Regions from separate parts of the Paenibacillus sp. ALJ109b genome, predicted to be linked through region 1. Evidence: riboswitches for the same ligand, from Rfam matches in the RefSeq annotation. Region 1 holds a riboswitch; the other holds the start of a gene.
The links. A riboswitch is a leader RNA that binds a small molecule or an ion and turns the genes downstream of it on or off. The one in region 1 is predicted to bind ZMP and ZTP.

Region 1 (3,964 bases):
GTAAGCCACGAAATTGTACAGCAATCCGGAAGCGTTAACCGGGCTACCATGTGTGAGGTGTCCGCCATGCGCAAGGTTCATACCCAGAACGGTATCACCTGGTTTCAGAGCCGCAAGGTATACTGCCATGTTCGCTTGTGCACCGGAGTGAGGTTGAACATTCACATGTTCTGCTCCAAACAATTCTTTGGCACGATCACGCGCGATATCTTCTACGATATCAACATGCTCACAACCACCGTAGTAACGTTTGCCCGGATATCCTTCAGCGTACTTGTTGGTAAGTACAGATCCCAATGCCTCAATAACCGCTTCGCTTACGATGTTCTCGGACGCGATCAGCTCAATGTTGTTTTGTTGACGTTTCAGTTCAAGATTCATCGCTTCCAGTACTGCCGGGTCATTCTTGCGCAATTGTTCCATGATTAAATTCCTCCAGTTATAAGTGAAGTTATAAAGCGAAACTACAGTGGTTACACTCCTGACTTCGATTGCATCACCATCTTCCGATCGCTGTTATCCCCAGATTTTTCTGAACTCCCTTATAATAAGGGGGGAATCCGGGGATAAAGGCGAACGCTTTGCTTCTTCAGATTGGTGTTGCACTCTCCGTTTTCGTGTAAAGTCTAATTTGGCTTTATATAGGTTGAAGATATCAGTCACAAAATGTCGAATCTGGTTGCTCTTCCATACGATACACTGCACGCTCGCCACCAATCAACTTTGGACGGGTCAATGCTGTAGTTACACGAGCATCACCGATGTAGCGGAGTGCTGTCCGGAAGGGTACTGCCACATGCCGCAAATGCATGCCAATCATCGTCTCCCCAATATCCAGTCCCGCATGGGCCTGCACATGTTCAGCCAGGCATGGATCGGTCAGCGAGCGATACGCTGCGGATGCCATGGAACCACCTGCTTTGGGCACAGGTACTGCACCCACTTCAGTCAATCCAAGACGTGTAAGCAGTGAACGCTCCATAACCAGTGCACGGTTCAGGTGCTCACAGCATTGGAATACAACATCAAAACCGAACTCCTGCTGCACCTCGCGTATACCCGCAAGAAGCTGCTGCGCTACTTCAACCGCACCGCCTGTACCAATCCGTTTGCCTGCGACTTCACTTGTACTTGTACCGATCACAACGATCTGTCCAGTTCCAAGCTGTCCGGCAAGCGCCAGTTCACGCAGAATGGATGCGGTCTGTTCATGCAATCCGGGTTGTTCCGAATCTAACTCAATAGTCATCCTATCGCCTCCCGATAAAATCATGCCCGGCTTCCTCTTGGCTGCCCTTGGTATTCTTGCATGGCATTTCAGGTACTATTATAGCGAATAATCAGATGAAAGACGAAAAAAAGAGCAGTCTGCGGGTAACGCAGAATTGCTCTTTTGCCCAGGCGACCGGCCGTTTGTTCCGGTGCTCCATCGTGGTTATGCCCACTTCGTCGCCAGTTACACCGGATCCCTGTTTTCCCATCCATCATAAAACAACCTGCGTTTAAAATCAACGGGTAATTTACATCCCGTGTACGTTTTTTATATGGTAATCCATCGGTAGCTGGGAATGATTAAACGAATCCAATTAATCCAGCTTGTCCAAAAGTCTGTCGAGCGCGGTCCGAATCTCTGCCGCAGCTATGTTGTAATCGTCGCGGCTGCCGCCAAACGGGTCGGAAATATCAAAGCTCGGAATCCGCTGTCTGATCTCGATTGCCCGCTCACGTTCAGATGCCAAAATCTCCTGACCTAGCGCACGTTTCATCTCCAAGGTCGCAAACAGGCTGTCCAGTTCCTGAAGATCATTCAGGACTTGCTCGTCATTTTCCACATACTCTTTCAAGGTATAGGTCTTGTGTACAGAGTCGGGAAAAACCTGTATTACATGCTGTTTATGACTGCGTGTCAACGTGAGAATCAGATCGGCCCAACCGACCAGGTTGGAGCTAAGGAGCGTCGAATGAGGTGGTCCCTCCACGTTGTGATCCCTTAATACGGCCTCCGCATGACGGGAAATCGGCATGCCCGTTGTGGCGGCTACACCTGCGGAACGAACGTCCACCTGAATGCCCCGCTCAGACGCCAGTTTACGTAAAAGTCCCTCCGCCATGGGGCTGCGACATGTATTCCCTGTACATACAAACAAAATATGTTTCATTGTGGTTAGCCTCCCCATTTTGCAAATGTTGTCGAATCATGTTTGAAACTAATTCTGAACCAATGAACCTCTTAACTATATATTGAAGACTTCACTAGGCTGTAATCATGGTTAACGTCGTTTTTTAAAATATAAACAAAAGTCCAAAAGCGAGCAAGATCGCTCCGCCAACCGCTTCCCCGTAATCGCCCATGTTTTTGCTCACACGCCGTCCCAACAGCAGACCCATAACGGACATTGCTCCACCACAGACACCAAAAGCCAGCACCGTTAACACCAAGTCACTGCTGAACATGCCGAGCGAGACTCCAACGGAGAACGAATCCACGCTGACACTCAGTGAGAACAGAATCACACCGAGCAGAGATCGATGATCCACCAGTTTGGTGTCTCCCTCCCGGAATGCGTTCAAAATCATATGGGCGCCCAGCAGGACCAGCAGACCGCCAGCTGCATACGTCGTAATGTCACCAAGCAGGGAACTGACGTATTTGCCTGTATACATGCCGATGAGTGGCATGATGATGTGAAACAGGGCCGTTACGGTACTGATTCGCAATACGTCTCTCAGACGAATACCCTTCATGCCAATCCCGATGCCGAGTGAGAACGCGTCGAGTCCGAGAGCGACGGCCATAATCAAAATGGTTACCAACTGCCCTACATGGGCAGACACATCCCACATCCCCATACCCCCAAGTCACGTAAAGGTTCTTGTACACCATATGCGGACAAGAACCTAAACATGACCTGAGAAGGCTTTTTGCATGGCTGGCATTCAAAGAATGAATGGCTAGTCGTGGCTAGAGGGCAGGTGCCAGAGGGGAATATTCATAGCGATATTATGGAAAAAGGGAGCTATCGGTTACCGACCTGAATAAGTCGGTGACCTGCCGCCTTGAGCAGCCGGTTCATGACGGCTGCTCCCAGCCCTTCGCGCGAGCAGGCTTCAGCCACAATATATGTGGCCCCCTGCTCATCGCAGCTGCGCAGCGCGGCGTACAGCCGGCGCGCTGCTTCCTCCAGCTCGCTGGCTTCGCCCAGCGAGAACACGGCATCGGCGCGGTACTGCTCCGCGTGCTCGGCGAACGCCAGCACCGCGGTGCGCTCCCCGCGCTGCGCCGCCTCTGCGAGGGCGGCGCTGATCCAGGCCGCCACCGCTGCGGGCGGCCCCTCCACCACGCACAGCGCACCTGTGGGCGCGTAGTGCGTGTACTTCATGCCCGGCGAGCGCGGCGCCGGGCTGTCATCGCCACCGGGCCCCTCGGCGAGCAGCGCCGGGTCCGTGGCGACACGGGCGGCAACGGCGGACAGTTGTTCCGCCGTAATGCCGCCAGGGCGCAGGATGGTGACGGTACCGTCGTCACCGACCTGCACCACCGTGGACTCGACGCCCACCCCGGTGGGGCCGCCGTCCACGATGCCGCCGATGCGGCCTGCCAGATCCTCGCGCACATGTGCGGCGAGAGTCGGGCTTGGCCGACCGGAGCGGTTGGCGCTCGGCGCAGCGACCGGGCATTCCGCCGCCGCGATCAACTGCAAGGCCACCGGATGATCCGGCATCCGCACGGCCACCGTGTCCAAACCAGCGGTTACCCGCGGGGATACCGCCCCTGGCCTAACCGGCAGCACAAGCGTAAGCGGCCCCGGCCAGAAGGCCGCCATCAGGGCCTCCGCTGTGTCATTCACTTCTGTGACCAGCGAATCCAACTGGTCACGCTGTGCAATATGAACAATCAGCGGATTGTCTGAAGGCCGTCCTTTGGCTGCAAATACAGCTTCCACCGCAGCTGTACTGCGAGCAT
Region 2 (3,964 bases), on a different contig from region 1:
ATTTCAAAGGATAATCCGTTCTGCTCCATGCCAAGCAGTCGTTGAACGATAATCAAATGTCCGCTTGAAGAGACCGGAATAGGCTCTGTAGCCCCTTGTACGATACCTAATAACACATATTTCAACCACAAAATAAAGTCTTCCATTGTATCCTCCTACTCATTATTTTCGATTAGCTTTGACATATTTCAGTTGGGCCACAATGATGACACTAATAATCACCAATAGGAACCATGAACTGATCTTGCTAAAACTGACCAGTTGCCAGGAATCATGCTGGTCAGGGTATTTCCAGCCGTTAAAAAATGTAGCTATATTTTCAGCGGTCCAGATGAAAAAACCTACGATGATAAAAGCGAGCGTTAACGGCATTCGATAGGTAGTTAATCTTACCCGATAGATAATCCATGTTTTACGAAAAACAATAAATACCAGAGCGGTCAACCACCAACGGAAATCGGGAATAAAGTGATGTGTGAAAAAGTTGATATAGATGGCTCCTCCTAACAGAACCGAAGATGCAAACCCAGGCCAGCCCGTTATGTCCATACGCAATCTGCGCCATATTTGACACATAAAGCTTGCTACACTTGCATACATAAATCCGCTATAAAGGGGGACACCAAAGAGCTTGGTATAAGCAGGCTCAGGGTATGACCAGGATCCCATCCATACCTTATACATCTCCAGTACCAATCCAATCACGTGAAATATACATATGACTTTGATTTCATCACGTGTTTCCAATCCGCTCCGGTACATAAGGTATTGTACTGCTAATAAAACAAGCAGAATGGCATCATAGCGATAAAGAAAGGGTATCTGAATTACGCTAGAAAGGGCCAACGTTCCAAAGATAGCCACAGGAAAAATGCAACTCATCGCCTGATGATAACCAAAATGTAGGAGCTGTACTAAAGGTTTCAAGTTATGTTTATCTCCTTCCTAAGCCTTGTTCATAATAATATAGATATGGTCCGTTTGTAAAAAGAGAAAAAAAGATCTATATATTTTCTTATTTTCAATTCGAGCTTAATCAAAGACAAAACAGGCCCCTCGTCAACTGGAGGGACCTTGTTTTTTTTGGACAATTCAATTATGCATTTTCAGACAGCTTGTAGGCAGATTTAATCGTATGTTCGATGAGCGTCGCAATCGTTACGGGACCAACACCGCCTGGTACAGGTGTAATTGCTGAAGAAGGAACAAAGCAAGCTTCGTAGTCCACATCTCCGACGTTGCCTTTGTTATAACCTGCATCAATAACGACAGCACCTGGTTTAATCCAGTCTCCTTTAACAAAGAGCGGTTTACCGACGGCTGCAATTATGATATCGCCAAGCTTCACGATTTCCTCCAGATTCACGGTTTTGGAGTGGCAAGTCGTCACCGTTGCATTCCGGTTTAGCAGCATGGCTGAGACAGGTTTGCCCAGAATTGGGCTTCTTCCGATGACAACCGCATGTTTGCCCTCGATCTGAATATTGTAGAAATCCAGAATACGCATAATAGCCTGTGGTGTACAGGAAGGGAATTCTGCGTCTCCAAAAGCATTAAGTGCAAAACCGAGGGTCGTTACACCGTCAACGTCCTTCTCGATACTAATGGCATCAAAAGCTGCTCTTTCATCAATGTGATTCGGGACAGGGTGCTGAAGCAAAATACCGTGTACGGACGGGTCATCATTTAGCTTGTTAATTTCTTGAATCAATTCATCCGTGGTGGTATCCGCAGAAAGAACGACCTTAATAGAATGCACGCCTAAGCGAGCACAAGCATTTCCTTTCATCCGCACATAGGTTGCTGAAGAAGGATCATCTCCGACGAGAATTGTTGCGAGACAAGGCTGAATTCCTTTTTCCTTAAGAATGGCAACCTTTGAGGCCATGTCTTCCTTCATAAAATCCGCTACCGTTTGTCCATTCAAGATCAGTTTGTCAGTACTCATTTTCACATCGCCCTTTCAACATAAAAAAGAGGCAAGGAAATAAATATTCCTTACCTCTGCCCAGGCGTACGGCTTATTACAAAACCATATGCTCCCTCACGGTTCACCGTGTTCGCCAGTTACATATGATCGTTTAAATTGTTTAGATTGATAGTACTTGAAAAAGTAGAATTGTTCAATAGTTAATGGATTTGATAACTGTTCTCACTTGTGATATATTGTTAACCAGTAAACTATTTAAGATTAAATTCTTGAATTAGTTTAATTATTTAAGGATTTTTTATTGTTTATAAGTAAATAAGGAGCGATTGAAGAATGGATTCAAACGATCGAACAAAACAGTTACTGTATGACCAATTTATCCGATTTTTACATGTATATGAGAATCACAAGGATACGGAAATTGAACATTTTCTAAGTATTGCCCAGCGGGAAAGCATGGACAAAATCCCTCAGCATTTGACCGCGGTTCATATGATAGATTGCATTGGCAAGCATGAGCCTATTAACAACACGGCTATTGCTGAGGCGATGAATTTATCCAAAGCGAGTATTACCAAGATCGGCAACAAACTGCTGGAGGAAGGATTCGTCAAACGTACGAAAATGAATGACAACAAAAAGGAGAGCTATTTCCGTTTGTCACCGCAAGGCAAAAAGATCTTTGAACTGCATGAACGTTTACATGTACTTGAGGCTGAACGGTTCCATCGTTCTTTGGACAAATATTCGGAACCGGAGCTGAAAATAATACATCAATTTCTTCAAGACAGCAGCATGGATATGGAATCCAGATAAACTGAAGGAGAGTGAAACACTTGAGTCTGGCAGAATTGATCAGGGAACGCAGAAGTATTCGTAAATGTAATTCTACACCGGTAGAACAGGAGTTGGTTGTTGAATTGCTGCGCAAGGCTACACGGCTTCAACCATCTGTTGAAGCTGGCTCATGGCGTGTTGTTTATGCAGGAACTCCCGAAGCACGCAAACGGTTGGTAGACTGCATGCTGGAACAGATGTCGCAGAGCAAGCTCGGCAAGTTGATTCCGGGAAAACTGCTAGATGTTTTTAAAAAGAGGTTTACCGATATTCCTGCTCACGTCATTGTTATGTCGACTGTAGGACCGGATCGTCTGACCAATGACCGTAATTATGCGGCTGCCTGCGGGGTGATGCAGAGCTTCCAACTGCTGGGCTGGGAACAAGGGTTAGGAATGCTGTGGGATACAGAGTCCATGATTCAGAATGAAGGCTTTTTCAAAGGAATTGGACTGCGTGAGAATGAAAGATTTGTTGGCATTCTTCATATGGGATATTACGACAAAGCGCCAAGAAGCCGGAAAAGAACACCAGCTGAGCAAAAGTGGACTGTATTTCAGGGTCAGACTACGTAGAAGGGGAGGATGTAAAAATGGAATTGGCCAATCTGCAAGGAGGCATACACAGTCCGAAAGATTTTTTGGATCGACCGGTATCACAGGAGCTAATCCTCGAATTGCTCAATCACGCGGTGTGGGCGCCAAATGATGGACTTCGTGAGCCGTGGCGATTTATTTTTGCCGATAACCATAATGGGAAACTCATGCAGGGATTGCAGGAACACGCTCCAGCCTATCTTCTGGTCTTGGTGAAGGAAGAGGCGGATCATCATAAGCGGGAAGAGGACTTTGCAGCCGTCTGCTGTCTGATCCAAAATTTTCGTTTGCTTGCCCATGAACAGGGCCTGGGTGTGCGCAGCACGTTGCATGACTGGATGTACGACCGGAGTCGTGCTGAAAAGTTTGGCGTGTTAGGCAACGAGCGGATTGCTGCGGTTCTGGAATTGGGATATGGCGCCGAACAGCCGGAAGGGAAATCTGAGATAACAGAACCGCAGCTTCAGTTCGAACTGCTGTAGCGGGGAAGATATAGGGAAGAGAATTCAAATGAAAGAGGAACGACAAAACCTTAGCAGGGATTGTCGTTCTTTTTGTATGCGGTATGTATACGATTTGCAGATTAAAAATCAGCTAAAGC

Region 2: linked by a shared signal. The riboswitch ahead of G3352_RS04955 (bifunctional 5,10-methylenetetrahydrofolate dehydrogenase/5,10-methenyltetrahydrofolate cyclohydrolase) and the one ahead of G3352_RS16470 (TIGR01440 family protein) in region 1 are both predicted to bind ZMP and ZTP.

The regions. Positions count from the first base shown of each region.
Region 1 covers NZ_JAAIFP010000015.1:89,715-93,678, forward strand. The annotation lists gene G3352_RS16465 (serine hydroxymethyltransferase) at 1-423, opposite strand, end outside; gene G3352_RS16470 (TIGR01440 family protein) at 656-1,249, opposite strand; ZMP/ZTP riboswitch at 1,389-1,470, opposite strand; gene G3352_RS16480 (low molecular weight protein arginine phosphatase) at 1,587-2,159, opposite strand; gene G3352_RS16485 (manganese efflux pump MntP) at 2,284-2,844, opposite strand; gene G3352_RS16490 (L-threonylcarbamoyladenylate synthase) at 3,018-3,964, opposite strand, start outside.
Region 2 covers NZ_JAAIFP010000004.1:415,034-418,997, reverse strand. The annotation lists gene G3352_RS04965 (undecaprenyl-diphosphate phosphatase) at 1-146, opposite strand, end outside; gene G3352_RS04960 (DUF817 domain-containing protein) at 163-927, opposite strand; gene G3352_RS04955 (bifunctional 5,10-methylenetetrahydrofolate dehydrogenase/5,10-methenyltetrahydrofolate cyclohydrolase) at 1,097-1,948, opposite strand; ZMP/ZTP riboswitch at 2,000-2,081, opposite strand; gene G3352_RS04950 (MarR family transcriptional regulator) at 2,264-2,746, shown strand; gene G3352_RS04945 (nitroreductase family protein) at 2,767-3,342, shown strand; gene G3352_RS04940 (nitroreductase family protein) at 3,360-3,845, shown strand.